DNA from 4 places in the Streptomyces sp. NPDC047028 genome. Region 1 is predicted to be linked to each of the others. Evidence: riboswitches for the same ligand, from Rfam matches in the RefSeq annotation. Region 1 holds a riboswitch; each other region holds the start of a gene.
What was found. Region 1 has a riboswitch for cyclic di-AMP ahead of ABZ854_RS23865 (LysM peptidoglycan-binding domain-containing M23 family metallopeptidase). Riboswitches for the same ligand answer to the same signal wherever they lie in the genome.
Positions count from the first base shown of each region.

Region 2: it holds a riboswitch for cyclic di-AMP, as region 1 does, so the genes downstream of both, ABZ854_RS01530 (C40 family peptidase) here and ABZ854_RS23865 (LysM peptidoglycan-binding domain-containing M23 family metallopeptidase) in region 1, are expected to answer to the same signal.
Region 3: it holds a riboswitch for cyclic di-AMP, as region 1 does, so the genes downstream of both, ABZ854_RS00580 (transglycosylase SLT domain-containing protein) here and ABZ854_RS23865 (LysM peptidoglycan-binding domain-containing M23 family metallopeptidase) in region 1, are expected to answer to the same signal.
Region 4: it holds a riboswitch for cyclic di-AMP, as region 1 does, so the genes downstream of both, ABZ854_RS16980 (M23 family metallopeptidase) here and ABZ854_RS23865 (LysM peptidoglycan-binding domain-containing M23 family metallopeptidase) in region 1, are expected to answer to the same signal.

Region 1 is NZ_JBEYVS010000027.1:108,059-115,518, forward strand. Features, by position in the region: gene ABZ854_RS23845 (phosphatase PAP2 family protein) at 1-392, shown strand, start outside; gene ABZ854_RS23850 (MBL fold metallo-hydrolase) at 430-1,623, opposite strand; gene ABZ854_RS23855 (TetR/AcrR family transcriptional regulator) at 1,765-2,376, shown strand; gene ABZ854_RS23860 (SGNH/GDSL hydrolase family protein) at 2,460-3,287, opposite strand; gene ABZ854_RS23865 (LysM peptidoglycan-binding domain-containing M23 family metallopeptidase) at 3,397-4,326, opposite strand; cyclic di-AMP (ydaO/yuaA leader) riboswitch at 4,331-4,527, opposite strand; gene ABZ854_RS23870 (alpha-galactosidase) at 4,799-6,871, opposite strand; gene ABZ854_RS23875 (tyrosine-protein phosphatase) at 7,059-7,460, shown strand, end outside.
Region 2 is NZ_JBEYVS010000001.1:322,306-329,765, reverse strand. Features, by position in the region: gene ABZ854_RS01540 (M23 family metallopeptidase) at 1-1,536, shown strand, start outside; gene pcrA (DNA helicase PcrA) at 1,579-4,059, opposite strand; cyclic di-AMP (ydaO/yuaA leader) riboswitch at 4,343-4,515, shown strand; gene ABZ854_RS01530 (C40 family peptidase) at 4,523-5,755, shown strand; gene ABZ854_RS01525 (tellurite resistance/C4-dicarboxylate transporter family protein) at 5,868-6,836, shown strand; gene ABZ854_RS01520 (hypothetical protein) at 6,897-7,250, opposite strand.
Region 3 is NZ_JBEYVS010000001.1:115,355-122,814, reverse strand. Features, by position in the region: gene ABZ854_RS00600 (ABC transporter permease) at 1-573, opposite strand, end outside; gene ABZ854_RS00595 (ABC transporter ATP-binding protein) at 560-1,552, opposite strand; gene ABZ854_RS00590 (sigma-E factor regulatory protein RseB domain-containing protein) at 1,587-2,789, opposite strand; gene ABZ854_RS00585 (polyprenyl synthetase family protein) at 3,117-4,127, opposite strand; cyclic di-AMP (ydaO/yuaA leader) riboswitch at 4,660-4,843, shown strand; gene ABZ854_RS00580 (transglycosylase SLT domain-containing protein) at 4,849-5,337, shown strand; gene ABZ854_RS00575 (Cof-type HAD-IIB family hydrolase) at 5,364-6,176, opposite strand; gene ABZ854_RS00570 (FAD-dependent oxidoreductase) at 6,478-7,460, opposite strand, start outside.
Region 4 is NZ_JBEYVS010000017.1:19,825-27,284, reverse strand. Features, by position in the region: gene ABZ854_RS16995 (MarR family transcriptional regulator) at 1-118, opposite strand, end outside; gene ABZ854_RS16990 (dihydrofolate reductase family protein) at 187-1,320, shown strand; tRNA gene ABZ854_RS16985 (tRNA-Met) at 1,419-1,492, shown strand; cyclic di-AMP (ydaO/yuaA leader) riboswitch at 1,800-1,971, shown strand; gene ABZ854_RS16980 (M23 family metallopeptidase) at 1,979-3,010, shown strand; gene ABZ854_RS16975 (PrsW family intramembrane metalloprotease) at 3,057-4,397, opposite strand; gene trmB (tRNA (guanosine(46)-N7)-methyltransferase TrmB) at 4,464-5,330, opposite strand; gene lhgO (L-2-hydroxyglutarate oxidase) at 5,739-6,947, opposite strand; gene ABZ854_RS16960 (MFS transporter) at 7,150-7,460, opposite strand, start outside.

The sequences.
Region 1 (7,460 bases):
CACGCGCCGCCCCCCGGGCCCTGCGGTACGCGGGCACGTTCTGGCTGGTGGCCACGCTCAGCGCGACCCTGGGGTTCGGCTACCACTACGGCGCGGACCTCATCGCCGGCGTGGTGTTCGCGCTCACCATCGAGACGGCGCTGCGCTCGCTCGACCGCGGCTGGGACCGGGCGGGCGTACGGCTGGTCGTCTACGGTACGACGGTCTTCGCCGCGCTCCTGGTGTCGTACCGCTGGCTGCCGGAGGAGATGGCCGCGCGGCCGTGGCTGTTCGGGCCCCTTCTGCTGCTGGCGCTGATCTCCGTGGTCTCCGGCTACGTGCGGACCACCAGACAGTGGGAACGGCCCACGGCACCCGCACCACGACCGGAGTCGCAGCTCGAACCGGTGTGAGCCGCCCTCCCGCTGTGCCGGGTTCAGCCCCTGGCCGTCACCGGTCGCCCGCGAGGTCGAGATCCGCCGGCCGCTCCCCGGCGGGCGCCTCCACCGGGCGGGCGGCGCGCCAATGGTGGGCGATCGGCCGGGAGACGGTCCGCCACCAGGGCTCGCCGGGCACCTTTCCGCCGGGCTCGAAGGGTTCGCCGGGCCGCGGGAGCGCCACCGGCTGTCCGGCCTCGTCCCCCGCGTCCTTCGTCCACTCCCCCGGCTCGGCCCAGGCGTGCGGGGCGAGGTTGAACGTGCCCCAGTGGATCGGCAGCAGCACCCCGTGCGGGGCGCCGCCCTGGAGGTCGAGGTGGGCGCGCAGGCCCTCCTCGGGGGTCATGTGGATGTCCGGCCAGAACGGGGAGTACGCGCCGATCTGGATCATGGTGGCGTCGAACGGGCCGTGGGCGGCTCCGATGTCCTTGAAGCCCTCGAAGTAGCCGGTGTCCCCGCTGTGGTAGATCCGGTGCTCCTTGCCGGCGACGGCCCAGGACGCCCAGAGGGTGTGCTGGGTGTTGCGCAGGCCTCGGCCGCAGAAGTGGCGGGCGGGGGTGGCGGTGAGGGTCAGGCCGCCGACCCGCGTCGACTCGTGCCAGTCCAGCTCGCTCAGCCGCTCGGCGGCCACCCCCCAGTGTTCGAGGTGGGCGCCGACGCCGAGGGGCACCGCGAACAGGGTGTCCGTGCCGGCCAGCGCCAGAATCGTGGGCATGTCCAGATGGTCGTAGTGGTCGTGGGAGATGACCACGACGTCGACCGGGCCGAGGGCTGCCAGCGGCAGCGGCACCGGGTGCAGCCGCCAGGGCCCGACGAAGGGGAACGGGGAGCAGCGCTCTCCCCAGACCGGGTCGAACAGGACCCGGTGGCCGTCGATCTCCGCGAGCACGCTGGAGTGGCCCATCCAGGTCAGCCGCAGCCCCGTGGCCGGAGGTCTGGCCAGGTCGGCGTAGGTCGTCGCGTGCACCGGGACGGTGCCGCTCGGCGCGCGCAGCGGGCGCTGCTGCTTGTCGAGGAAGACCTTCGCGAGGTCGCGACGGGACCCGGAGGGGACGGTACGCGCGGTGCCGCCCGGGTTCTGGAAGACGCCGTCCTTGAAATGCGGGGAGCGGCGGATGCGTGCCATGCGCTCACCGCCGGGATCCGCGCCGAAGGCGGCGGGCCGCAGCCCTCGGAGCCCGGAACTCTGGGAACGCGGACCGGTCACGGTACCTCCAGGTGGAGTCGCTGAGGACTTCCATTATGGTCGGCCCGTCCGACAAGCAGACCGACGGCGCCCCGCCCGCAACGTCCCCGCCACTGGCCGGACACGGTCGGTGTCGCACTGGTGACGGATTAGGGTGGCCGGGTGGCGAGAGTGCGGTTGAGCGTTGCGGAGCGGCGCGAGGAGCTGCTGCGCGCGGCAGTCGAGCAGATCGAGGTGCGGGGCGTGGCGGCGCTCAGGATCGCCGACGTGGCGTCCGCGCTCGGGGTGAGCAACGCGCTGGTGCTGTACCACTTCTCCACGAAGGAGCAGCTGGTCGCCGCCGCGTTCGCGCACGCGGCGGAGGGCGACCTCGCGCACCTGCGGGGGCTGCTGGGCCGGCGGACGTCGGCGGTGCGCCGGCTGCGGTCGGCCGTCCGCTGGTACGCGCCGTCGGGTGCGGCCAAGGGCTGGCGGCTGTGGATCGAGGGCTGGGCGGTGTCACTGCGCGAGCCGGCTCTGCGCGAGGTCACCCGGGAACTGGACCGGCAGTGGAAGGCGGCGATCGCCACGGTCATCGCCGAGGGCGTCGCCGCGGGCGAGTTCGCGTGCGCCGATCCCGAAGGTACGGCCCTGCGTCTGACGGCCCTCCTGGACGGACTCGCCGTCCAGCTGACCTCCTATCCGGGCGGCGTGCCCCGCACCCGCGCGCAGGAGTGGGGCGAGGCGGCACTGGCCAGGGAACTCGGGCTGGACCAGGAGGCTCTGAAGGGCTGACGTCCCTCGGTGCGCGCGGGGAGGGCCGGCCGGTGCCCCGCGGCGCGCCGGTCGGGCGCCGCGGGGCTCGGTGAGTGGGGGTGTCAGGCCACCGACGCGATTCGCATCTTGATGTCGTCCGGCGACAGCGTGCCCTTCGCCGTGACGTGGTCGCCGGAGGACTCGCCGCGCAGCCGGCGGCCGATCCACGGGACGAGGTACTCGCGGGCCCAGTGCACGTCGTCGCGGCGGACCTCCAGCGTGCCGCGGGGCGGCAGGGGCGGCCAGGGCTGCTCGGGGTCGGCCGGGATCTTCAGGCCGAGGGCCTGGCCGGCGCGCAGGGCCACGCGGGTGTGGCCCTCGGCCGACAGGTGGAGCCGGTCGTCGTCCCACGCCCGGCGGTCCTGCACGGACTTCAGGGACCACAGGTCGAGCACCGGGCAGCCGTACCGGTCGGCGACGGCCCGCACGTGCCCGTTGTACGTGGCGATCTTGCCCCGCAGGTGCTTGAGCACCGGGACGCCACGCGTGTCGAAACCGGTCGTCACGAGGACCGTGCCCGCCGCCTCGGCCAGCCGGGACACGGACCGCTCGAAGCGTTCGGCGACCTCGTCCGGGTCGGTGCCGGGGCGAATGATGTCGTTGCCGCCGGCGCAGAAGGAGACCAGGTCCGGGGCGAGTTCGAGCGCCTTGGGGACCTGGTCCGCCACGATCTGGTCGAGCAGCTTCCCGCGCACCGCGAGGTTGCTGTACCGGAAGTCTCCCTCGGGCCGCCGGTCGGCGAGCAGGACCGCGAACCGGTCGGCCCAGCCGACGAACGCCCCGTCGGGCCCCGGGTCGCCGACGCCCTCGGTGAAGCTGTCCCCCACCGCCACGTACGACCCGATCGACCCGATCACCGATGTGTTGTCACTCTTCGAATCGTCTGCCACGTCGGACCATGATTCACCTTCGGATGTGACTTACGCGACCGTAGGCGGGGGTTGACGGACGGTGAGAAGTCCCACTGCTTATTCATTTGCCATTCAGGAATACTCCGGGTCAGCCGACGGTGACCCCGTGCTGGCGGAGGTAGGCGACGGGGTCGATGTCCGAGCCGTAGTCCGGGGTGGTCCGGATCTCGAAGTGCAGGTGCGGTCCGGTCACGTTGCCGGTCGCGCCGGACAGGCCGAGCTGCTGTCCCTCCGTCACGCTCTGCCCGGCGGAGACGGAGAGCTGGGAGAGGTGGGCGTACTGGGCGTAGTGGCCGTCGTTCAGCTTGACGACGACCTGGTTGCCGTACGCGCCGCCCCAGCCCGCGGAGACGACCGTGCCGGCGGCGACGGACTTGACGGTGGTGCCGGTCGGGACGACGAAGTCGACGCCGGTGTGGTAGCCGCTGGACCACATGCTGCCCGCCACGTGGTAGCCGGTGCCGATGGTGGCGCCGGTCACCGGGAGCGTGAAGCCGGTGGAGGGGGTGGTGGCCGTGGGCGGGGTCTGCGGCTTCGACTGTGTCTGTGTCTGCGGCTTGGACGGGTGGGTGGACGGCGTCGTGGAGTGCGCGTCGGAGGACGGGTGGTGTGTCGCCGTCGCGCGCTTGCCGAGCGTGAGCTTCAGGCCGGGGTGGATCAGCGACGGGTCGTCGCCGACGACCTGCCGGTTGTCGTCGTAGAGCCGGTGCCAGCCGCCGCGGACGTCATGGGCGTCGGCTATCTTCGCCAGGCAGTCGCCGGACTTCACCGTGTAGGTGCGGACGCCCGGAGCGCGGTGCGCGGCCGCCGGCTTCGCGGCGGTCGCCTTCGTCGCCGTGTCCTTGGCGGCCGGGAGGGACTGGGCGACGTGCGCGGAACCGGACTGCGGGGTGGCGGCGTGGGCTCCGGCGGCCCCGACGAGCGGCAGGGCGAGGGCGGCGCCGCCGGTTCCGGCGACGGCGATGGAGCGGGTCAGACGCTGGGTCTTGGGACGACGGTGCTTACCCTTCGCGGGCATGGCGCATTCCTCTCCGGCGCCTGCGAGGTGAGCTGTCGGGTTCGGGCTGGAGCTGCCCGGCCGCGCGGTGCGCGGCTTCACCCCGAGCCTGTCGCGGAGACCGGGACAGGCAGTCGTACCTGGTGGGTCCCCCGCTCCTGCCGTACACGGGTCATGTGTGTGGGGACTCCGGGCGGCGGCAGGATTCGGCGTTCCGTCCGGAATTGGTGGCGAACGTAAGCGAGCGGGACGCACTGCGACAAGGAGCCGGTTCCCGCCTCCGCCGTTTCGGATGATCGGATACCTGAAAGCGCGGTCACCGTGCGTGCATGTCCGCGCTCTCGCTCGCCTCAATTGCCGCCGGGCGCCCGGACATTACGTGAGCATGACGTGCGACGGTCGGTCACCACTATGACGCTCCTCACGCACGCCACACCCACCTCCCCCTATTCCACAGCGAGTTGGAACGAAGCCGTAAATTCGGACAGAAGGCTCAGATGCGACGCAGGCGGAGAACCGTCGCATCGAGATCGCCGCGCAGCCGGGTCCGCAGCCCGTGGTGCAGGAGGACGGCACCTCGGTGCACTTCGCCCGTTTCACGGCATTCGTACGACGCGGCCGGGTCGAGTCCGCGCAGCCGCAGGGCCGGGACCGGTTGGCCGTAACGCTGCGACTGGAGCCAGGCGAGCACCACGGTCTCGTCGCCGAGGACGTACTGGACGGCGCTGAGGCCGCCCGCCGGTGGGCGCAGCCGGTACAGGTCGCCGTGCTGGACGACGGGCCGGATCTCCTTGTAGAGGTCCACCCAGGCGCGGGCCTCGGTCAGCTCCTCCTCACTCCACCCGGTGAGGTCGCCGCCGACGCCGAGGACTCCCGCCATGGCACTGACGAACCGGAAACGCAGGCTGCTCACCCGGCCGTTGAGCTGGGTGTTCGGGCTGTCGGTGACCCAGGCGGCCATGACCCGGGCGGGGTGGACCTGGCTGAACCCGTACTGGATGGCGAGCCGGTCCAGCGGGTCGGTGTTGTCGGAGGTCCACACCTGGTCGGTACGGCTCAGCACCCCCAGGTCGATCCGGCCGCCGCCGCCCGAGCAGGACTCGAAGGCGACCTCGGGGTGCGCGGCGCGCAGCCGGTCCAGCAGGGCGTACAGGGCGTGGGTGTGGTCGGTCCACAGGCGCTGCGGATACGGCTCCCCCGGCCAGCCGGCGTCGGTGAAGCAGCGGTTGAAGTCCCACTTCACATAGTCGACGGGTGCGCTGGAGAGCAGAGTGTGCAGCTGCTCCCACAGGTACTCCTGGACATCCTCGCGGGCCAGGTTGAGGACGAGCTGATTGCGGAATTCCGTCCGCTTTCGCCCCGGTTGGTACTGCACCCAGTCGGGGTGTGCGCGATAGAGGTCGCTGTCCGGGTTGACCATCTCGGGTTCGACCCAGATGCCGAACTGCATGCCGAGGCCGTGCACCTGGTCGGCGAGGGGCTTCAGGCCGTGCGGGAAGCGGTCGGAGTTGGGCGTCCAGTCGCCGAGTCCGGCCCGGTCGCTGGTGCGGGCGCCGAACCAGCCGTCGTCCACGACGAACAGCTCGACGCCGATGGCGGCGGCCCGCCGGGCGAGCGCGGCCTGCTGCTCCTCGGAGATGTCGAAGAAGGTGGCCTCCCAGGAGTTGAACAGCACCGGCCGGTCCCGGTCCGCGTCCGGGATCACGTGCGCGCGCTGGTAGGCGTGCCAGGTGCGGCTGGCCCCGCCGAAGCCGCCGTCGCTCCACAGGCCGGCGAAGACCGGGGTGGTGTACGAGCGGCCCGGCTCCAGGAGCAGCAGACCGGAGTCGTCGTGGCCGGCGCCGCCGGTGATCTGCACGCGCGCGTCCGGTAGCTGGGCGACAGCGATCCGCCAGGAGCCGGACCAGCCGAGGGCGCAGCCGTAGACCTCGCCGCGCTCCTCGGTGGCGTCGGTGTCGAGGGCGACCCAGGGCAGGTGCTGGTGTCCGGTGTGGCCGCGGCGGCTGCCGATGACCTTCTCGCCGTGGGTGAGGAGCGCGCCGGTGAGCAGGGACTCGGCGGCCCAGCGGCCGTGCAGCTGGGAGAGCCTCCAGCCCTCGCGGTCGGGCAGGGTCCAGGCGGCGGCGTCGGCGCGCAGCAGCTCCACGGGCTCGGGGCCGCCGTTGTGCAGGGCGACCCAGCGCTCGACGACGTCGCCGCGCATCCGGTAGTGGAGGGTGATCGCGAGCCCGTCGTCGTCGAAGCGCAGCCGCAGCACGTCGTCGTCCGTCTCGTACGACACGAAGCGCCACTCGGTGCCGCGCCGCTCCCCGGTGCGGACGGACAGGGCGGGGCGGGTGAAGCGGGGGCCGCCCTCGACGGGGTACTCCTCGCGGCCGTCCAGCGGAGACTCGAAGGGGCGGTACGCGGGCAGCGGGTCCGCCGCCAGGGCCTCGGCGTCGGCGAGGGCGATGCGCGGGCCCCAGTGCAGGTGGAGCAGCTCGTCCGCCTCCGTGAGGTGGAGGGCATAGCTGCTGCCGGGGCCGGACAGGAACCACGTACGGCCGTGCTCGGCGATCTCCACCATCTCCGCCATCTCCGTCATCAAGACCTCACAGGTGTCAACAGGACCGATCAATCCCGAACATCATCGGGTGTGAGGTACGCCCTGACAATGCCTGTGGACAACTCATTGCCCGAGGAAATCGATGTCGTATCGTCGACGGGTGCCCGTCGGCGAGCCGCGCCGGCGGCGCCGACCGGGAGGAGCCCCCGTGACGCAGCAGGTCCCGTCGACCGAGCCCGAGCTGGCCGGAGTCCGTAACTTCCGCGACGTCGGCGGACTGCCGGCGCGGGACGGACGGCGGGTGCGCCACGGCGTGCTGTTCCGCAGCGGGCACCTCGCCCACGCGACCTCCGAGGACGCCGCGTTCCTCGCCTCGCTGGGCCTGCACACGGTCTTCGACTTCCGCAACGCCGCCGACCAGAAGCTGGAGGGGCCGGACGTCGCGCTCCCCGGGGTGCGCAACGTGAACCTTCCGCTGAGCGACCCGGCGGACGGCGCGGAGTTCTGGAAGATGGTCCGCGACGGCGACCTCGACCAGCTGCGCGGGATCCTCGCCGACGGCAAGGCGGCCGGCCGGATGATCGCCTCCTACCGGCAGATCGTCAGGGAC
Region 2 (7,460 bases), on a different contig from region 1:
CCGTCGGGGAGCGCAACCGCCCCGGCCCCGGCTTCCGACGTCTCCGCCGCGCACTACGCGCCCTACGGCGGGCAGGAAGCCCAGTACGGCGACTTCACCACGTACGGCGATTACGCCGCCACCGGTTTTCCCGCACCGGTCACGTCCGCCACGGCCTTCGACAACGACCCCCTCTTCGGCAGCCTCCCGGGCACCGGACACGCCACCGCCGCCTACGACACCGGCCAGTGGCAGACGGACGGCACCGGCCACGCCTTCGCCCACGACCCGTACGCCGCCCAGCAGCACGCCCAGCACACCGGCTACGACTCCGGTGCCTACGACTCCGGTGCCTACGACACCACCGCCTGGACCGTCCCCGCGCAGGCCACCGGCAACGACATCAGCGGCCAGTGGGACGCGAGCGCCTGGCTCCAGCCGGACCCGGCCGCGAACGCCGACGCCACCCAGCAGTGGGCGTGGGGCACGCAGGCCTTCGACACGGGTGCGTACGACGCCACCCAGTGGAACTCCGCCGGCTCGGCGGCCGCGGAGCCCGCACCGCAGTCCGGAGAAGCGTTCGACGAACCGTTCGACCAGCAGGCCACCGCGACGTTCGCGCACGTCCCGTACGAGGAGCCCGGCGCCGGGCACGCGTACGCCGAGTCCGGTGCGACGCCGGACGGGTTCGGTGAACGCGGCGATGACGGCGGCGAGTTGACCGCCACCGGTGAGCTGCCCGCCGTACCGGACCTGCTGGACGACCAGGAAGAGGTCGTTCCCGTCCCCTCGCCCCGCGCGGGCGGTTCCCGCAGCGCCGGCCGGTCCCGTCGCCGTACGCCCCCCAAGCGGTCCGCGCTGCTGACCATCGCGGTGCCGTCGGCGTGCGTCATGGGTGTCGCCGGGATCGCGGCCGCCTCGGTCGGCAATCTCACCGACGGCGGCGCGGACACCACCGCCTCCGCCTCGGACGCGCACGCGGTGAAGCCGTCCGTCGCCAACAACAAGCTGGACACGCAGCTGCGCAGCCTCTCCGCCGGCGCCGACGACTTCGCCGACCGGGCCAGCCGCACGCAGGAGCGGATCGACCTCAAGACCCAGCAGGCGGAGGAGAAGAAGAAGGCGGCCGCCGAGGCGGCGCTCAAGGAGCGGCTGCGCCCCAAGTTCGTGCTCCCCGTCACGCAGAAGGGGCTCAGCGCCTACTTCGGCCAGGCCGGCGTCAACTGGATGTCCGTGCACACGGGCATCGACTTCCCGGTGTCGTACGGCACCACGGTGATGGCCGCCACCGACGGCGTCGTGTCCACGAAGTGGAACAGCGCCTACGGCAACATGATGATGGTGACGGCGAAGGACGGCACCCAGACCTGGTACTGCCACCTCTCGCACTACCGGGTCGCGCCCGGTACGACGGTCAAGGCCGGCGAGCCGATCGCCTACTCCGGCAACTCGGGCAACTCCACCGGCCCGCACCTTCACTTCGAGGTGCGCCCGGGCGGCGGGGCGGCCGTCGACCCGCTGCCGTGGCTGCGCAGCCACGGCCTGGACCCGACGTAACCCACCCCGACGCCGCCACCTCTCCGGCTCCGGTGCCGGTTCCTACAGCTTCTCCACCGGTGCGTACCGCAGCAGCAGCCGCTTCGGCTTGTCGTCGCCGAAGTCGACCGTCGCCTCCGCGTTCCCGCCGGTGCCCTTGACGGCGACGACCGTACCGAGGCCGAACTGGTCGTGCGTCACCCGGTCGCCGACGGCCAGGGCGACCACCGGCTTCTCGGCGGTGCGCCGCGTCGCGAAGCCGGACGCGCCGGAGGCCGAGGACCGGGAGCGGGTCGAGGACAGCGAGGCCGCGATCCCGGACGCGGGCCCGGAGGACGTCGGCGCGGTCGCTCCCGTCCGCTTCCACTCCACGTGGGTGGCCGGGATCTCCTCCAGGAAACGGGACGGCGGGTTGTACGACGGCTGTCCCCAGGCGCTGCGCATCGCCGACCGCGTCAGGTACAGCCGCTCCCGCGCGCGCGTGATGCCGACGTACGCCAGGCGCCGCTCCTCCTCCAGTTCCTTGGCCTGGCCGAGGGCGCGCATGTGCGGGAAGACGCCGTCCTCCATGCCGGTCAGGAACACCACGGGGAACTCCAGGCCCTTGGCGGTGTGCAGGGTCATCAGCGTGATGACGCCGTCGCCGTCCTCCTCGTCGGGGATCTGGTCGGAGTCGGCGACCAGGGCGACCTGTTCCAGGAAGTCGGAGAGGGTGCCCTGCTCGTCCTCGCCGCGCTCCTGCTCGAACTCCAGGGCGACGGCCGCGAGTTCCTGGAGGTTCTCGATGCGGGTCTCGTCCTGGGGGTCGGTGGAGTTCTGCAACTCGGCCAGGTAGCCGGTGCGTTCCAGTATGGCTTCCAGGACGGTCGCCGGTCCGGCACCGGACTCGACGATCGTGCGCAGGTCTTCCATCAGGGTGTTGAACCGCTTGACCGCGTTGGCGGAGCGCGCGGCCATGCCGTACGCCTCGTCGACCCGCTTCAGCGCCTGCGGGAAGCTGATCTTCTCGCGCTGGGCGAGGGCGTCGATCATCGCCTCGGCGCGGTCGCCGATGCCCCGCTTGGGCACGTTCAGGATGCGGCGCAGGGGCACCGAGTCCTCGGGGTTGGCGAGGACCCGCAGGTAGGCCAGGACGTCCCGGACCTCCTTGCGCTCGTAGAAGCGGACGCCGCCGACGACCTTGTAGGGCAGGCCGACGCGGATGAAGATCTCCTCGAAGACACGGGACTGGGCGTTGGTGCGGTAGAAGACGGCGACGTCTCCCGCGCGCGCGTCGCCCGCGTCGGTGAGGCGGTCTATCTCCTCGGCGACGAACTGCGCCTCGTCGTGCTCGGTGTCGGCGACGTAGCCGGTGATCCGCGCGCCCGTGCCGGCGTTGGTCCACAGGTTCTTCGGGCGGCGGGACTCGTTGCGCTCGATGACCGCGTTGGCGGCGGAGAGGATGGTCTGCGTGGAGCGGTAGTTCTGCTCCAGCAGGATCGTCGTCGCGTCCGGGTAGTCCTCCTCGAACTGGAGGATGTTGCGGATGGTCGCGCCGCGGAAGGCGTAGATCGACTGGTCGGCGTCGCCCACCACGCAGAGCTCGGCGGGCGGGAGGTCGTCCGGTCCGGGCGGTACGTCCTCGTCGTGCGCGCCGGTGCCGACCAGTTCCCGCACGAGCGCGTACTGCGCGTGGTTGGTGTCCTGGTACTCGTCCACCAGGACGTGCCGGAAGCGGCGGCGGTAGTGCTCGGCGACGTCCGGGAAGGCGCGCAGCAGGTTGACCGTGGTCATGATCAGGTCGTCGAAGTCGAGCGCGTTGGCCTCGCGCAGCCGCGACTGGTACAGGGCGTACGCCTGGGCGAGGGTCTTCTCGAAGCCGTCGGTGGCCTGGGCGGCGAAGTCCTCCTCGTCGATCAGCTCGTTCTTCAGGTTGCTGATCTTGGCGCTGAAGGACTTGGGCGGGAAGCGCTTGGGATCGAGGTCCAGGTCACGGCAGACCAGGGCCATCAGGCGCTTGCTGTCGGCGGCGTCGTAGATCGAGAACGAGGAAGTGAAGCCGAGCTTCTTCGACTCCCGGCGCAGGATGCGCACGCACGCGCTGTGGAAGGTCATCACCCACATCGCGTTCGCGCGGGGACCCACGAGGTGCTCGACGCGCTCCTTCATCTCGCCGGCGGCCTTGTTGGTGAAGGTGATCGCGAGGATCTGGCCCGGGTGCACGTGCCGCTCGGCGAGCAGGTGCGCGATGCGGTGGGTGAGCACACGGGTCTTACCGGAGCCGGCGCCGGCGACGATGAGCAGGGGCGAGCCGGCGTGCACGACCGCGGCGCGCTGGTTGTCGTTCAGCCCCTCCAGCAGCGCGGCGGTGTCGATGGCGGGGCGCGGGGCGCCGTCGCGGTAGTACGTGTCCCGGTCCGGGGGTACGTCGAACTCCCCGCCGAACAGATCGCCCGGAAGCGGCTCCGGAGCGTGATCGTCCTCGGGCGGTGGCGGGGGTTCCTCCTCGCGCCCGCGGGGGGGCTGGAGGGCCGCCAGGAAGCTGTCGTCAAAGAGGCTGCTCATCGCTCTCCGAGTCTAGGGCGCCCCACTGACAGCCGGTCGCCGACCCGGGAACATGGCCGGATTCCCGAAGAGTTGATCTACCCGCCTCGCGGGCCGTCCATTCCCTCACGCTGCGAAAGTGCCTGCTGGACGGTGTGTGACCGCCGCGCGGGGCAAGCGCGTTCATCCTTCGAGGTAACGAAAATGTATCGGACATATCACGCATCGACCTTCACAGAAGTCACACGAGTTGGCTAGGTTGCGTTCGGGCCGCACGACCCCTTCCGGTGAACCTCGCCGGTCCGGGCGGCCCCCGCCGAGTCCGGCAGCCCCCGTGCAGCGGGGCCCGGAGCCGGGGACCCACCGATCCTGGGGTGAATCGCCCTGTCCCGTCCGGGCCAGGGCCGTAGGGCAGCCTTCCGAACCATCCGCCCGAACCCGACAGCTAACCCGGTAGGCGGCACATTGGAAGGAGTCGCCACCCTTGGCGTCGCACCGCAAGCCGCGCCCCGCGGGGGCGCGCGGAGCAGGTCTCCGCACCCCCGCACTCGCCACCGCCGCGCTCACCTCCGTGGCCGTGCTGTCCCAGACGGCCGACGCCGCGCCCGCCGCCTCCGACGACGGCAGGCCGAGCCGGGAGGAGATCGAGAAGAAGGTCGACGACCTGTACCGGCACGCCGAGTCGGCGACCGAGAAGTACGCGGAGAGGCAAGCGGAGAAATACGCCGAGAAGTACGCCGGGACGTACGACGCGCCGAAGTACAACGCGGCCAGGGAGCGTGACGGCCGGCAGCGCAGCAGCCTCGACGCGCTGCGCGAGGAGGTGGCCCGGCGCTCGGGCCGCCTCAACAAGCCCCGCGCGGACCAGGTTTCGCCCGCCGGAGCCTCCGCGACCGTCCGGAGGCGGCTGGACGCCACCCCCGCGGCCGACTCGCCGGCCACGTCGCAGAACGACCTCCGGACCGCCAAGTCCGCCGTCCAGCACAAGCTCGCCACCGCGCGCGGGATGCTGATCCGACTGACCGAACAGGGGGCGGTGCGGCCGGCGGCAGCCGAACGTCACGGCTGGCAGGACACCCCTGACCGGCCGTCCAAGCCGACACCGCAACGAACGCACTGGCAGGACCCCGGCCCGGCGCCGACCCCACAGCCCGACACGACGACACCGAGTGGAATGTCGGGGCCGGTGGAGTCCGGCGGGTTGCCCGGGGTCGTCGAGTCGGCAGGGTCGCCCGGGGTGGCCGCGGCCGACGGGTTGCCCGGGTCGGTGCAGTCGGCGTCCGGCGGGTTGCCCGGGGTCGTCGAGTCGGGTGGCTCTCTTGGGCCGGGGGGATGGGCCGGGTCGGGCGGGTCGCGTGTCACCAAGGCCGAGAAGGCGCTCGCCTTCGCCCGCGCGCAGATCGGCAAGCCGTGCGTGTGGGGTGCGTCGGGGCCGGGCTCGTACGACTGCTCCGGCCTCACCCAGGCCGCCTGGAAGGCCGCCGGAGTCGCGCTGCCCCGCGCCACCCGCGACCAGGTCCACGCGGGCAGGACCGTCACCCTGGCCGAAGCCCGCCCCGGTGACCTGGTCTTCTTCCACGGCGACGCCGGCCACGTGGGCCTCTGGCTGGGCGACGGAATGATGATCCACGCCCCCAAACCCGGCACGTACGTCCGCGAGGAGTCGGTCCACCACGGCGGCGAATCCATGATCCACAGCGTGGTCCGACCGGCCTGACGGACGCGGCTACGGCGCCGTACCGTTCCTTTTCCCGGCCGCGCCGGACTTTTCGGCCGCCACGCGCGCGTGCCCCGCGCCCACGGCTCGCGCCGCTCCCTAGCATCGGCGCATGCCCGCTCTTTCCGCCCTGCTCGTCTGGTGGGCGTCGCGGCCGCCCGCCGCCGGGGCCGCCGTGATGGCGACCGGCATCCTGTCGGTGGCGCTGCACCTGACGGGCCGCGAGACGCTGTCGCTCGTCGTGCTCGCCATGGCCTGCGTCGGCTGGGTGGCCCTGGCCGCCGACTTCGTCCTACGGCTGCTCCGGGAGCGCCGGCGCTGGGTGGCCGAGGCGGAGACGCCGGGCGCTCTGACGGCCGTGGCGGCGACGACGGTGCTGGGGTCCCGGTTCGCGGCGCTCGGCTGGCCGGACCTCTCCAACGCGCTGCTGGCCCTGGCGGCGCTGCTCTGGCCCGTGCTGCTCGTGCTCGTCGTACGGCACTGGGGGCGGCGCATGCCGGGCGCGGTGTTCCTGTGCTGCGTGGCCACCGAGGGGCTCGCCGTCCTGTCCGCCACGATGGCGGCGGCGGAGACGGCGGCGTGGCTCGCGCGCGTGGGCCTGGTGTTCTTCTGGCTGGGCCTGGCCCTCTACGCGCTGGCCCTGACCCACTTCGACCCCCGGCAGTTGGCGCAGGGCGCCGGGGACCACTGGATCTCGGCCGGGGCGCTCGCCATCTCCGCGCTGGCCGGGGCGAAGCTGCTGGTCGCCGACAGCGCGCGCCTGTATCTGTGGAACAACGACGACCGCGATGTCCTGCGGACCGTGACGGTCGTGCTGCTCGCCATCGTCCTGGCCGCGTGGCTCGTCCTGATCGTCTGCGAGGTGGTCTGGCCTCGGTTCCACTACGACATGCGGCGGTGGTCGACGGTGTTCCCGCTGGGGATGACGGCGGCGGCGACTCTGTCGGCCTCGTCCGCCGTCGGCATCCCGTGGCTGAAAGATCTGGGCCGGGTGCTGGTGTGGGTGGCGGCGGCGGCCTGGCTCGTGGTCGCCACCGGCGCGGTGTTCGCGGCCCGCGAGGGGATCAGGAGGGAACGCTGACGACGCCCGGAACGCTCAGGGAGCGCTCCGGGTCACCACCTCCGGGTCACCACGTCGAGGTCACGACCACAGCACCGCGATGAAGATGTTCGCCATGGTCAGCCCGCCGACGAGGGCGAACAGGCCCTTGTCGATCCGTTCCTCGTCGCGCTTGACGTAGACCAGCCCGAGGATCACGATCAGCACGGCCAGCTTCACGCCCATCTTGACGGCGTTGACGTGGTGGTCTTCGGCCTGGTTGAGGCCGATCAGGGCCACGCCGGTGACCAGCATGGTCAGAGCGCCGTGCAGCATCCCGGGGACGAACCGGGCTGTGCCCTGGCCCATCGCCTTCATCTGGGTGAGGAAACCGCCGAGGAGCGCGGCGATGCCGATGATGTGCAGGCCGACGAAGAGATGGATGAGTACGTCCATGAGCCCGGAGCCTAATCAGGGGGCTCCGGGCCACTTGTCACCGGCCCCTCCCACCCGACCCATAGCACCGCAGGGCTCCCGCTCGCCCCAGGTCGGTCGCTTCGGTCAGCACGCTGTGTGAAGGGGACCACTCCAGTCACGCCATGCGGTCACATGCGGTCACCCGGCGGTCCAGGACAGCCAGTTCCGTACACGCGTTACCAAGCCGTC
Region 3 (7,460 bases), on a different contig from region 1:
CAGGTCGCCGAGCGGGAACAGCAGCGCGCCGACGATCAGGGCGGACACGGCGACGACCAGCGTGGCCAGCAGGCAGAAGGCCAGGACGGTCGTGTACTTGGTGAGCAGCAGGCGGGTACGGCCGGCCGGGGCGACCAGCAGATAGCGCAGCGTCCCGGCACTCGCCTCGCCCGCGATCGCGTCGCCCGCGACGACGCCGACCGCCATCGGCAGGAAGAACGGCAGGGTCGCCGCGAGTGCCGTGAACACCAGGAACAGGCCGTTGTTGGTGATCTGCGCGATGAACGCCGGGCCGCCCCCGTTCCCGCCGCCCGCCGACGAGCCCCCGCTCGTCTCGACCTTCACCGCGATCCCGACCAGGACCGGTACCGCCGCCAGCACCCCGAGCAGCGCAAGGGTGCGCCAGCGCCGGACCGTGGTGGCCAGTTCGCTGCGCAGCAGCCCGAACGTCCACAGCGGACTCGGCCGCCGCCCGGCCGGAGCCCGAGTCTTCCGTGCGCCCGGTGACCCGGCCTCCACCCCCTCCGTCGCCTCCACCGCCCCCGGCACCTCCGCCGGCTCAGCCCGCGACATCGAAACCCTCCCCCGTGAGCGCCACGAACGCGTCCTCCAGGGAGGCGCGTTCGAGCTGGAATCCGCGGACCCGGACGCCCGCCGCGACGAGGGCCGCGTTCACCTCGGCCAGGTCCCGCTCCGGCGGCTCGCCGGTCACCCGGTCGCCGTCGGCGGTCACGTCGCCCACGCCCTGCTCCTTCAGCACCCGGGCCGCCTCGCCGGGATCCGGTGTGGTCACCACCAGCCGGCCGCGCGCCCCGGCGGCCAGGTCGGCCACCGCGCCCTGCGTGATCAGGCGGCCCCGGGCCATCACCGCCGCGTGCGTGCACACCTGCTCGATCTCGTCGAGGAGATGGGACGAGAGGAAGACGGTCGTACCGTCGGACGCCAGTTCCCGCACGAGTGCCCGGATCTCCCGCATGCCCTGCGGGTCGAGGCCGTTGGTGGGCTCGTCCAGGACCAGCAGCCGGCGCGGCTGGAGCAGCGCGGCGGCCAGGCCCAGGCGCTGCTTCATGCCGAGCGAGTACGCCCGCGCCCGCTTCCCCGCCGCGGCCGTGAGGCCCACCCGGTCCAGCGCGGTGGCGACCCGCGCACGCCGGGTGCGCGGGTCGGCGGTCGGGTCCGCGGCGTCGTAGCGCAGCAGGTTGTCCCGGCCGGAGAGGAAGCCATACAGGGCGGGACCCTCGATCAGTGCGCCGACCTCGGGGAGGACGGTGCGCGCCGAGCGGGGCATGGGGCGACCCATGACGCGTACCGTGCCCGAGGTCGGCTCGATCAGGCCCATCAGCATGCGGATGGTGGTGGTCTTGCCCGAGCCGTTCGGGCCGAGGAAGCCGAAGACGCTGCCCGCCGGGACGGTCAGGTCGAGTCCGTCCACGGCGAGCTGGCCGCCGTGGTAGCGCTTGGTGAGGCCGCGCGTGGCGATGACGTGCGCCGCGGTGTCACCCTCCCGTCGGCGCTCGACGGCGTTCCGCTCCGTGACGGACCGTCCGTCCATCGGCTCCCCCTCCACTCGTCGTGCCCGGGAAGGGTCACTTCCCTTCGTCGGCCGCCTTCACCAGGGCCTCCTTGGTGACCGCGCCGGCGTACACCTTGCCGTCGTCGGTGATGAGGGCGTTGACCAGGCGGGTGGAGAACACCGTGCCCTTGCCGAACGAGCCCGAGACCTGGTCACCGAGCGAGCCGAGGAAGCCGCCCAGGTCGCCGCCCTTGGAGCCGGTCGGCAGGCCGCCCCTGGAGCCGGTGTCGAAGGTGGCGATGGAGGTCCAGCCCTTGCCGAGCACCTTGGCGCCCTCCATGCCCTGGGCGAGCCCGCCGCCGGGCTTGCCGGCCTCGTGCCGCGGTGCCTTGTGCTCCTGCTTCCCCTCGGTGACCTTCGCGCCCTTGGGCGGGGTGAAGTCGAAGGTGGAGGCACCCGGCGCGGAGAAGGAGACCTGGGTGAAGCCGGCGTCGAGGACGGCGGCGCCGCCGCTCTTCGGCGTCAGCGTGAACTTCAGCGGCATGCCGGTCTTCGCATCCACCGCGATGCTGATCGCGCCGACCGTCGTACCGGACTGCTTCGGTGTGATCAGCAGCTTGTAGGCGTCGCGCCCGGCGACCCGTTCGGTGCCGTCCACGGTGACGGCCGTGGTGTCGTCGACCGACTTCAGGGCCTCGTCGGCGAAGTCCTTCGGCGTGGCCGGCGGCTCCGCCCGGTGCTGCTTTCCGGAGTCGGCGGCGGTGGAGTGGTAGACCTCGTTGCTCTTGCTGTCGTAGCCCCAGACGTCCTTGCCGTCGTGGATGAGGCTGTACTCGGAACCGCTCTCCAGCAGGGACAGCTTCTGCTTGTCCGGGCCGTTCTCGGCCACGCGCAGGGTGTGCGTACCGGAGACGAGTTCGGTCAGTTTGGACTGCGGGTCGGCGGACGAGCCGTCCCCGTCGCCCTTGGCCATGCCGGACGCGAGGCCGCCCTCCAGGCCGCCCAGGTTCGGCAGTCCGAGGTCGGTGCTGAACCTCACGGTGCCGGACAGCTGCTGCACGTCCGACTTCGCGATCTTCTCGATGAGCTGCTGGGCGGTGATCTTCGGCAGGTCGGGGTCGCCCGAGGCGGCCAGCGCCGGGACCAGCCCGATCGTGATCGCCGCCACCCCCACCACCGCGACCGGGACCGCGTACCGTGCTGCCTTGCGGCGCGCCGAGGGCCGGTCCTCGTCGTGCGCGGCGCCCGCCACGTCGTCGGTTTCGTACGGTGCCATGTGTGCCCTACCTCCGTCGTCGGCGGCGGCTGTCGTCACGCTGGTCCCCCTGAGCCGCCATTCTCACCCGAATCGGTGAGGAGTGGTGATTTCCGTGGTTTCCATCTCACCAAATCGGCCGTGAGGAAGCGTCAGACCTCGGAGCCAACTCGTGTACGACTGCGGTATGACATGCCGGGGCGGCATCTCCCCCGACCCGTAGGGGTCGTACGGGAGACACCGCGGGTGCGGGTCGGACACGGCGGGACCGTGCACGGCGGACCGTGTACCGCGGGACCGCGGCTGCCTACGCCGAAGGGGCGGACGGGCGTTCAGGCGTCCGGCCGTTCAGCCCGCGCGGTGCACCACGGCGTCGCACAGTTCGAGCAGCGCGGCCTTGGAGTCGCACTCGGGCAGCGGCGCGAGCGCGGAGCGCGCCTCCTCCGCGTAGCGGACGGTGTCGCGGCGGGCCTGCTCCAGCGCGGGGTGCGCGCGCAGCGCGGCGAGCGCCTCGGCGTGCCGGGCGTCGTCGCTGAGGTCGGAGTCGAGCAGCGCGCACAGCGCGACGTCCTCGGCCAGCCCGAGCCGGGCAGCCCGCTCGCGCAGCCGGAGCACGGGCAGGGTCGGGATGCCCTCGCGCAGGTCGGTGCCGGGGGTCTTGCCGGACTCGTGGGAGTCGGAGGCGATGTCCAGGACGTCGTCGGCGAGCTGGAAGGCGACGCCGAGCCGTTCGCCGTACTGGGTGAGGACGTCGACGACCGTCTCGTCGGCGCCGGACATCATCGCGCCGAACCGGCACGAGACGGCCACCAGCGAGCCGGTCTTGCCGCCCAGCACGTCCAGGTAGTGCTCGACGTGGTCGCGGCCGTCCGTGGGGCCGGCGGTCTCCAGGATCTGCCCGGTCACCAGCCGTTCGAACGCGAGGGCCTGCACCCGGACCGCCTCCGGCCCGAGGTCGGCGAGGATCTGGGAGGCGCGAGCGAAGAGGAAGTCGCCGGTCAGCACGGCGACGGAGTTGCCCCAGCGGGTGTTGGCGCTGGCCACACCGCGTCGTACGGCGGCCTCGTCCATCACGTCGTCGTGGTACAGCGTCGCCAGGTGGGTCAGCTCCACGACGACGGCGGACGGGACGACGCCGGGTGCGTAGGGGTCGCCGAACTGTGCCGCGAGCATCACCAGGAGCGGCCGGAACCGCTTCCCGCCGGCCCGGACGAGGTGCTGCGCGGCCTCCGTGATGAACGGGACCTCGCTCTTGGTGGCCTCGAGCAAGCCTTCCTCGACAGCCGCCAATCCGGCCTGGACATCGGCTTCCAGAGCCTGGTCCCGCACGCTCAGCCCGAACGGCCCGACGACGGTCACGAGGGGTCTCCTGTCTGCTGGTGTCTGCTGGCGATTACACGGTTTGTCGATAGGTCGCTGCCATCACTCAAGTCAGCGTATCCGGTCAGCTTTCGATCACCGCTAGCGCCCACCGCTACAGGCCGGGCCGTACCGGACCACTCCCGGCAGGCCCGCGATCGGATGACAGAAACGGACATTTATCGACTTAACGGATTCCGCGAGATTTGCACAAAAGCACGCATCCCCGAGAACCACGGACACGGATGGCGGCATTCCGGGACGAGCAAATCCCCCATGTCTGATTTTGCATAATTTGCCATTTCGTGAATTGGGTCACGCGAGCCCCGTACCGCCCCATGGCGCACCTCCTCCACATCCCCCCTTGCGTCACCGGCTAGTTGAGGATTGGCGGCTGCAAAGGATCAAGTACTCGAAACGGTACAGACCAAGGTCAACTGACGCGTTGTGTGAATCCGGTACTTGTTCCCGACATGTGCTCTCGCATACGTTCCCGGCCGTCGGACGGACGCCGAATCCTGCCACCGCCCGACACCACCCATCGACGAACTCATTTCGTGTGGCAGGAGCGGGGGACCCAGGTAAGTCGCCGGACCGGACGGCAGTCGTCGTACCGGAACGGCTTGGGGTGAAGTCGTGCCGCCGTCCGCGCGGCGCGACCGGGCACCTCCCCGCCCGAACCCGACAGCTCACCTCGCAGGCGACGGAGAGGAACATCCCCATGTCTGCTGCCGCCCAGCACCGCCGCCCCCGCACCCGCCGCCTCGTCCGCACCCTCGCCGTCGCCGGCACCGGCGCCGCCGTCCTCGCGCTTCCCCTCATCGGCGCCACCAGCGCCTCCGCGGCCACCGCCACCTCCGCGACGCCCTCCACCACCCTCGCCGGCTACCCGAACAACCTCGACGGCTGGATCCGCGAGTCCCTGGCGATCATGGCCGAGCGGCACATCCCGGGCACCTACGACGGCATCTACCGCAACGTGATGCGCGAGTCCTCCGGCAACCCCGCCGCCATCAACCTCTGGGACTCCAACGCGGTCGCCGGCACCCCGTCCAAGGGCCTGCTCCAGGTGATCGACCCGACGTTCACCGCCTACCACGTGCCCGGCACCTCCTTCGACCCCTACGACCCGGTCGCGAACATCACCGCCGCCTGCAACTACGCGGCCGCGCGCTACGGCTCCATCGACAACGTGTTCGGCGCGTACTGAGGCCGGCGATCCCAGGCCTGGACTCGTCAGAGGCTCGGGAACAGTCTTTCGAGGACGACGGCGATGCCGTCGTCCTCGTTCGACGAGGTGACCTCGTCGGCGACCGCCTTCAGCTCCGGATGGGCGTTCGCCATGGCGACACCGTGCCCGGCCCACTCGAACATCGGGATGTCGTTGGGCATGTCCCCGAAGGCGACCGCCCGCTCGGCCGCCAGGCCCAGGTGAGCGGCGGCCAGCGCGAGACCCGCCGCCTTGGTGACCCCGCGCGGCTGGAGCTCCACGGTCCCGGGGCCCGACATGGTGACCGTGGCCAGCGAATCGACCACACCGCGCGCGATGGTCGCCAACTCGTCGTCCGACAGGGTGTGGTGGCGCAGCAGCACCTTGCTGATCGGCGCGCGCCACAGGTCGTCGCGCCGGCCGACCCGCACGGCCGGCAGCGTGGGGTGCGGCATCCGGTACCCCGGCTCGATCAGCGTGAGCCCGTCCACGCCGTCCTGGTCGACGGCCGCGTACACCTGGCCCACCTCGGCCTCGATCTTGCCGAGCGCGGTCTCCGCCAGCTCCCGGTCCAGGCGGACCGACCACAGCAGACGGCCGGCGCCGACGTCGTACACCTGCGCGCCCTGTCCGCACACCGCGAGCCCCGTGCAGCCCAGCTCCTTGAGGAGCGGCCGCACTCTGGGCGCCGGGCGGCCGGTGACCACCAGGTGCCGTGCCCCGGCGCGCGCCACCCGCGCGAGCGCGGCGCGCGACCGTTCGGAGACGGTGTCGTCACCGCGCAGCAGCGTTCCGTCCAGGTCGGTGGCGACGAGTGAATATGCGGGGGAGGCGGCCATGATCAGAGAATACGGACATCGCGCCCCACCCACTCACCCTGTCTTTTCGCTCAGTTGTGTGCCCGCTGCCCCCAAGTGGTGCCCACGGGCCCCGTGATGGCGCGCACGGGACCGGAGGCGTGCGGGACGCGGGGGGGCGGGAGTTGCGACGGACCGGCGCAAGGGTTGCGGGGCGCATCCCCCGGCGGCGGCCCACGGGGGGGCGTCCTTCGGCGACGGTCCACGGGGGGCGTCCTCCGGCGGCGGTCCGCCGGGCGCGCTCCGCCGCGGCCTTTCGCCGGGGACGGTCCGGCGGCGGCCCTCAGCCGTGTGCCGCCGACAGGTGTTTCGTCAGCCGTGGGGAGGCGAACTCCGTGCCGCAGACGAACCGCATCACCGGCCCGAACGAGGCCGCCGCCGGAAGGCCGGTGAAGTACAGGCCGGGCACGGAGGAGACGTAGCCGGCTCCGAGCCTGGGCGCGCCCCGGCTCACCGCGAGCCGCGTGCGGAGCTCGGGACCGAGGAAGTCCATCGCCGCGATGTCCACGCGGTAACCGGTGGCCGCGATGACGTGGTCGGCGGTCAGCCGCTCGCTGCGGCCACCGTGCGTGCGGACGGTGAGCACGGGACTGCCGTCCGGCGCCTCCGCGCCCGCCACCCGGGCTACGTCCGTGACGTGCACGGTGCCCTCGAAGCGCTCGCGCAGCCACCAGGCGCCGAGCGGGCCGAGGACCCGGCGGACCAGATAGTGCCGGGTCTGCTCCGGGAGGAAACGGTAGGGGTCGGCGTAGTAGCTGAGTGCCCACAGGGACCACGCGCGGCCGAACGGCGACTCGGGGCGGAGCCTCGGCTGGTTCCACGGCGGCGCCCCGAAGGCGACCCGGCCGCGTCCGCGCGCCACCACCCGCACCCGGGCCCCCGCCTCCGCCGCCAGCGCCGCCGTCTCCAGCGCGGACTGACCGGCGCCGATGACGATCAGGTCCTTGCCGGCGAAGCGGCTCAGGTCGTGGTGCTGGGAGCTGTGGGAGAGCGGGGCGGTCGGGGCGGGCCCGTCGGGCGCGGCCCCCGCCAGCTCCGCCGGCAGGTGTTCCAGCCCCGACAGGCCGGTGGCGACCACCACCGCGCGGGCGGTGAACAACTCCCCCGAGTCCAGTTTCAGTTCGAAGGCGCCGCTCTTGTCCCGGTCCACGGAGACGACCCGCACCCGCTCCAGGCCGGGCACCAGCTTCTCCTGGAACCACTCGCCGTAGCCGATGAACGTGTCCGCCGGGATGATGTCCTCGTCGGTCACCAGGCGTCGGATGC
Region 4 (7,460 bases), on a different contig from region 1:
GGGGCATGCCGGCCTCCTGCTGGAGCTGCCGGTCGATCGCGTCCTCCAGCAACTGGGAGGCGGCGATGTAGGCGCGCCACGCGCGCTGCTCCTCGGGGGTGAGCCAGCGGGTCGTCATGCCGCCAGTGTAAGTTGTTTCAAACTTGAACCAAACCCCGCAGTCCAAAGGCCAGGGAGAGCGCGCCGATGCCGTACCCGTACGTCCTGCTGTCCGCAGCCGTCTCGCTCGACGGCTGCCTGGACGACACCGGCCCCGACCGGCTGCTGCTCTCCAGCCCCGCCGACTTCGACCGGGTCGACGAGGTGCGTGCCTCCGTGGACGCCATTCTGATCGGCGCCGGCACCATCCGCGCCGACAACCCGCGCCTCCTCGTCAACTCCGCCGAGCGCCGCACGGCCCGCCTCGCCGGGGGGAAGCCGGAGTATCCGCTCAAGGTCACCGTCACCGCCACGGGCGACCTCGACCCGGCCGCGAACTTCTGGCACACCGGCGGGGAGAAGATCGTCTACACGACCGACCGGGGCGCCGAACGGGCCGCCCGCGCCCTCGGCCGCAGCGCCGACGTCGTCGCCCTCGGCCCGGCCCTCGACTGGCGCGCGCTGCTGGAGCACCTGCACGACGTCAGGGGCGTACGGCGGCTGATGGTCGAGGGCGGCGGCACCGTCCACACGCAGCTCCTCCAGCAGGACCTCGCCGACGAACTCCAGCTGGTCCTCGCCCCGGTCCTGGTCGGCGACCCGGCGGCCCCGCGCCTGTTCGGTCCGGGCGCGTACCAGGCGGGCCGGCTCCGCCTCACCGAGACCCGCCGGATCGAGGACGTCGTCCTCACGCGGTACGAGCCCACCGCCCCCGGCACGGGTCCGCTGGCTTCCCCGGCCGACCGCCACTGGCTGCGCACCGCCTGCGAGCTGGCCGCGCTCTGCCCGCCCTCGGAGACGGCCTTCAGCGTCGGCGCGGTCGTGGTCGCCGCCGACGGCACGGAGCTGGCGCGCGGCCACTCGCGGGAGGGTGGCGACCCGGTGGTGCACGCCGAGGAGGCCGCCCTCGCCAAGCTCGGCCCCGCCGACCCGCGGCTGCCCGGCGCCACCGTGTACAGCAGCCTGGAGCCCTGCGCCCGCCGCTCCTCGCGCCCAGCGCCGTGCGCCGAGCTGATCCTCGGGGCGGGCGTGCGCAGGGTGGTCACCGCCTGGCGCGAGCCGGACACCTTCGTGGCCGGGGCCGACGGCACGGGGGTGCTGACCGGCGGGGGAGCGGACGTGGTCGTCCTGCCCCAGTACGAGGCCGCGGCCAAGGCGCCGAACGCGCACCTGCTGGGCTGAGGCACCCCCGGCTTCCGCCGGTGTCGGGGCGCCTCGACCGGCCCGGCGGGAACGGATGTGCATCGCACCCCGCGGATGGCGTACAGTGGTCTCAACGACGCGGGGTGGAGCAGCTCGGTAGCTCGCTGGGCTCATAACCCAGAGGTCGCAGGTTCAAATCCTGTCCCCGCTACTGAAGGCTCAGGGCCGGAATCCTTTTGGATTCCGGCCCTGAGTGTTTTCTGCCGTCCCTTGGTGCGCCGGCCCCGCACCTCACCCATGGTGACCGGACCGGAGCCCTCCGCATAACATCTGAGTCACCATCAAAACCTCTGTGACTCCTGAATTTCGGTCAACCCGCCCGATTTGCGCGCCTCTTGGCCTGTACGTCCGCCCTAGAAAGGGTAATGATCAAGCAGAACGGCTTGGAAACAGCCACCCCGGTCTATTAACGTTCGATAACGCAGCGCGGTCGTCCCAGCCGTCACAAGAGGCGGCTCCGTGCGCACGCGCCGAATCCCGCGAGGGAACCGGGGAACCACCACCTTGGGGTGAATCACGCGGATACCGCTGTGGACTTCTCTGTGAGTCCACGACACGTATACGCGCGTAGGAGACCTTCCTGCTCCGAACCCGTCAGCTAACCCGGTAGGCGGAGGAAGGAAAGGAGTACGCCCGCGTGGCGTCCAACCGGCCTGCCCCGACAGCCCCGTTCGTGCCGAGCCAGCGTGACGGCGAGCCCTACGGCTACGGCGACCAGCGCACCGACGAGGGCCCCTGGGAGGAGTGGAATCCCACCGAGGACTCCATCCGCCCGGTACGCGGCCGGCACCGCGTCTCCAAGCAGCGCGGCGGCGGACTCGCCCGCAGCTCCACCGTCCTCGGCGTCGGTGTCATCGCCGCCGTCGGCGCGGGCGGCATGGCCAGCGCCAACACCGGCAAGCCGCCGGTGTCGATCTCGATGCCGGACCTGCCGTCCATCGGCCACCTATTCGACGACTCCTCCGACGGCCCCTCGTCCACCACGGCCTCGCTGGCCCACATCGGCACCGCCTCCGCCACCGACCAGGGCGGCTCCGACGCCGGCGAGGCGCTGCGCAACCGGATCATGGCCCAGGCGGACCGGCAGCAGAGCCAGGTCGACACCAAGGCCACCGTGGCCGCCGTCGCCGCGGCCGAGAAGCAGGCCGACGACGCGGCCGCCAAGGCGGAGAAGGCGGCCGCCACCCAGGCCGCCGACGCCAAGAAGGACGCCGAGGCCGCCGCCGCCAAGAAGGCCGAGGCGGAGCGCCTGGCCAAGCTGGCCAAGCAGTACACGCTGCCGACGACGTCGTACACGATCACCGGGACCTTCGGCCAGCCCGGCTCGATGTGGTCCTCCGGGTACCACACCGGCCTCGACTTCGCCGCCCCCACCGGCACCCTCATCCACGCCATCCACAGCGGCAAGATCACCGGGGCCGGCTGGGCCGGTGCCTACGGCTACCGCACGATCCTCACCCTGGACGACGGCACCGAGCTGTGGTTCTGCCACCAGTCCTCGATCAACGTCACGGTCGGCCAGAAGGTCAGCACCGGCCAGGTCATCGGCCGCGTCGGCGCCACGGGCAACGTCACCGGCCCGCACGTCCACGTGGAGGTCCACCCGAACGGCCAGGCCACCGCCATCGACCCGATGACCTGGCTGCGGAGCAAGGGCCTCAACCCCTGAGGGTCCCCGCCGGGGTTCCGTGCGGCGGGGCCAAGTGTGCTGGGGCCTACGTCCGGTACGGGTTGTGCGCGGGATAGGGCACGGCCGGACAGCCGTAGTAGTCCTGGCCGTAGCCCTGGCCAGGGAGGTGGCCGTGGCCGTAGCCGTAGCCGGGCCAGTAGGGCGCCGGCGCCGGGGCGGACGCGCGGGTCGCGTACTCCAGCGCCGGCCAGGCCACGTCCCTCAGCGCCCACAGCTCGGACAACAGCTCCCGCTCGCGTACGGCGAAGTCGGCCGGCGCCCTGCCCAGCCGCGCCCGGTGCCGCAGGAACGCCAGCGAAGTGGCGCAGGCCTCGTACCGCGCGACCGTCCGTCCGGCGGGCCGGCCGCCGAAGTGGTGCCGGGCGTACTCGCGGGCCATCCGCCGCGCCCGCATCGACCCGAGGACGTACGGCTCGGCCGGGCCAAGCCACCCCGCGAACACATACGCCGGCAGCTCCTCGCGCACGGTGCGCAGCTCCCGCTGCCGGGTCCAGATCGCGAGCCAGGTCAGCAGGCCGAACGCGGGCACCATGAACAGGCCGTAGACGGCGAAGAAGCCGTAAGCGCCGAAGGTCGAGGAGCCGTTCCAGAAGGCGTGCATGCCCATCGCGAGCAGCAGGCCGCCGAGCGGCAGCAGCACGCGCCGGGCGCGCTGTCCGTCCCCCGCGAGCGCGCCGGCGCCGAAGCCGATGCCGGTCAGGACGGTGAACAGGGGGTGGGCGAACGGTGACATCACGATGCGCACGAAGAAGGTGGCGGCGGTGACGGAGGCGATACCGCGGCCGCCGGTGAGCTGGTCGGTGCCGAAGGCCGTGCCCAGGTAGAGGATGTTCTCGGTGAACGCGAAGCCGGTGGCGGTGATCCCGGCTGTCACCACGCCGTCGACGATCCCCGTGAAGTCCCGTCTGCGGAACAGGAAGAGCAGCAGGACGGCCGCCGCCTTCACGGACTCCTCGACGATCGGCGCTATCACCGTCGCGCCGAGGGTGTCGGCGCCGGCCGGGTCCGCCGTGGAGGTGGCTATCCAGTGCGTGGCGAAGCTGTTGGCGACGATCGCGATCAGCGCGGCCGCGCACGCGCCCCACGCGAAGGCGAAGACCAGGTTGCGCCAGGGGCACGGTTCGACCCGGTCCAGCCAGCGGAACGCGGCCGTCAGCCAGGGCACGGGCAGCACGGCCAGCCCCAGTCCGACCAGGAAGCCCTCCGTGCCGGTCTGCCTCCGCACGAGCGCCAGGATGACCAGCCCGGACAGCGCCAGCAGCGTGATCAGTGCGCCGTACCGCACCCAGCCGCGCTGCCACCAGTGCGGGTGCCGGAGGGCGGCGTCGCCGGGTCCGGCGCCGGCGCCGGCTCCGGTGGGAGGTATCGGGTACGGGGCACTGGTGGGCGGCACGGCATCGACCCTAACGGTGACGACAACGAGGGGCTGTTGTCACTGCGCTTCCGGCTGCCCGTCCCGCGGTGACCGGTGGGGTACGCGGCGGAACAGCAGATCACGCACCACATGTCCCTTGTCCAGTCCCTGGCCCTCGAAACGGGTCAGCGGCCGGAACTCGGGGCGCGGCGCGAAACCGCCGTCCGGCTGGGTGTTCTCGAAGTCCGGGTGCGCGTCCAGGACCTCGAGCATCTGCTCGGCGTACGGCTCCCAGTCCGTCGCGCAGTGCACGATCGCGCCGGGCTTCAGCCGGGTGGCGGCCAGCGACAGGAACTCGGGCTGGATCAGCCGTCGCTTGTGGTGCCGCTTCTTCGGCCAGGGGTCCGGGAAGTAGACGCGGAGGCCGTCGAGCGCGTCGGGGGTGAGCATCTCTCGGAGCAGGATGATCGCGTCGCCGTTGCCGACGCGGACGTTGCCCAGTCCGTTGCGGTCGGCGAGGTTGAGCAGGTTGCCCTGGCCCGGGGTGTGCACGTCCACCGCGAGGATGCCGGTGTCCGGGTCGGCGGCGGCCATCTGGGCGGTCGCCTCGCCCATCCCGAACCCGATCTCCAGCACGACGCTCTTCACGCCGCCGAACAGTTCCCCCAGGTCGATGATCCGCTGCCCGTCGATGTCCAGCCCCCACTGGGGCCACAGCCGCTGCAGCGCGTCGGCCTGGCCGGCCGTGACCCTGCTCCGCCGCGGCTGGAAACTGCGGATCCGCCGCTCGAAGTGCGACCCCGCGGGATCCGCCTTCGGCCCGTCCGGAAACCGCGGCTCCCCCTTGGCCCGGGTGTGCCGCACCGACACCCCGGGGACATGCGAGGGCTCCGCCACGACGGGAACGGGCCGGGGGACATCGGAAGAGTTCAAGGAATCAGCCACAGTCCCCCAATTTTACGGCGACCCGCCGACGTCCTGGTCCGAAGGCCCCGGGAGCCTTCTCGTCCCGTGGAGCGGTGGCCCGGAGGCGCCGGGTGCTTTCGCGTCCTGTGGAGTGGTGGCCCGGGGGCGCCGGGTGCTTTCGCGTCCTGTGGAGCGCCAGCCCGGAGGCCCCGGAAGCCTTCACACCCCGTGGAGCGATTGGCCCGGAGGCCCCGGTGCCTTCACGTCCCGCCGGGCACCGGCAATGGGTTCCGTCCTGCCGAGCGACTGACAACGGCCCCCCATCCCCCCGTGGCGGCGGCCATCCGCCCGGCGGCCTGCGGCCTTGGGTGCCCTCTTCATCTCGCGAGTCGGGTGGCGGGTGGGCGAGGTCGGGGGTCCAGGGGGCGGAGCCCCCTGGTGCGGCTGCTACAGGGCGCCCAGCAGGTTCAGCACCCGGCGCGACACCTCCCGGCCGATCGGCAAGGATGCCGTCGCCGCCGGGGACGGCGCGTTCAACACGTGGACGGCCCGAGGCGCCTCCCGGATCAGGAAGTCGTCCACCAGCGTCCCGTCCCGCAGCACCGCCTGCGCCCGCACCCCCGCAGGGGCCCGCACCAGGTCCTCCGATTCCACCGCCGGCAACAGCCTCCGCACCGCCCCCAGGAACGCCCTCTTGGACACGGACCGGGCCAGCTCCCCGGCCCCATATCTCCAGTGCTGCCGGGCGATCACCCACGACCCCGGCCACGCCACCGTCCCGGCCAGCTCCCGGGGCCGTACGACCCCCCACCCGTACCCCTCGCGGGCCAGCGCCGGCACCGCGTTGGGCCCGATGTGGACGCCCCCGTCGATCCCCCGGGTCAGATGCACCCCGAGGAACGGGAACGCCGGATCCGGCACCGGATACACCAGTCCCCGCACCAGCTCCGGCCGGGCCAGCTCGTAGTACTCCCCCCGGAACGGCACGATCCGCACCCCGGGCTCGTCCCCGGTCAGCCGGGCCACCTCGTCGCAGTGCAGGCCCGCGCAGTTCACCAGCACCCGCGCCCGCACGACCTCCCCGCCCGAGGTCAGCACGGCCACGCCCCGCTCCGGCCGCCGGTCCACCCGGACGACCCGCGCGCCGTACCGGATCTCGGCGCCGGAGGCCCGCGCGAGCTGACGGGCGACGCCCACGTAGTCGCACACCCCGGTCGTCCCGACGTGTATCGCCGCGAGTCCGCGCACCTCCGGCTCGTACTCGCCGATCTGCGCGGCGCCCAGCTCCCGCACCGGGATCCCGTTCTCCCGGCCGCGCTGCACGAGTGCGTGCAGCCGGGGCAGCTCCTCCTTCTCGGTGGCCACGATCAGCTTGCCGGTGACGGCGTGCGGAATGCCGTACTCGGCGCAGAACTTCACCATCTCGGCGGCGCCCCGCACCGCGTACCGCGCCTTGAGGGAGCCCGGCCGGTAGTAGATCCCACTGTGGATGACCCCGCTGTTGCGCCCCGTCTGGTGCCGGGCGGGCCCCGCCTCCTTCTCCAGCACGGTCACCCGCGTGCCCGGCGCGGCCCGCGTGACGGCGTACGCCGTGGCCAGCCCGACGATCCCCCCGCCCACGACGAGCACATCACAGTCGTACGCCCCGACCGGCACCGAGCACCACCTCCACTCCCGATAGTGCACTGCGCCACTGACAACGCATCGAAACCCCGGCCCACGGCAGCGCCCCCAAAGGAGCGCGGGGCAGTGTCGATATGGGGCTCCGCCGCGCGGGCGCGAGAAGACGAACGCACCCGCACCCGCGAGATCACCGCAACCCGGCAGACGCGACGCGGCCCCAAGCCAAGCCGCAGCACTACGCCAATGCCATCAGCAACGGCCGCGCCCGCTCCCGCAACTCCACCACCCGGGGCTCGTCCCCGTACGGCTCCAGCCGGTGCAAAAGGTCCTTCACGTACTCCGTGGTCCGCGCCGACGAGATCCGCCCCGCCACCTCCACCGCCCGCACCCCCTGCTCGCAGGCCGCGTCCAGGTTCCCCGACTCCAGCTCGGCGACGGCCGACACGACCAGCCGCAGCCCGTGCGACCGCACGAACTCCTCCGTCGGTTTCGACAGCGCCTGCTCGGTGAAACGCCGCACCTGGCGGGGCGCCTTCAGGTCCCGGT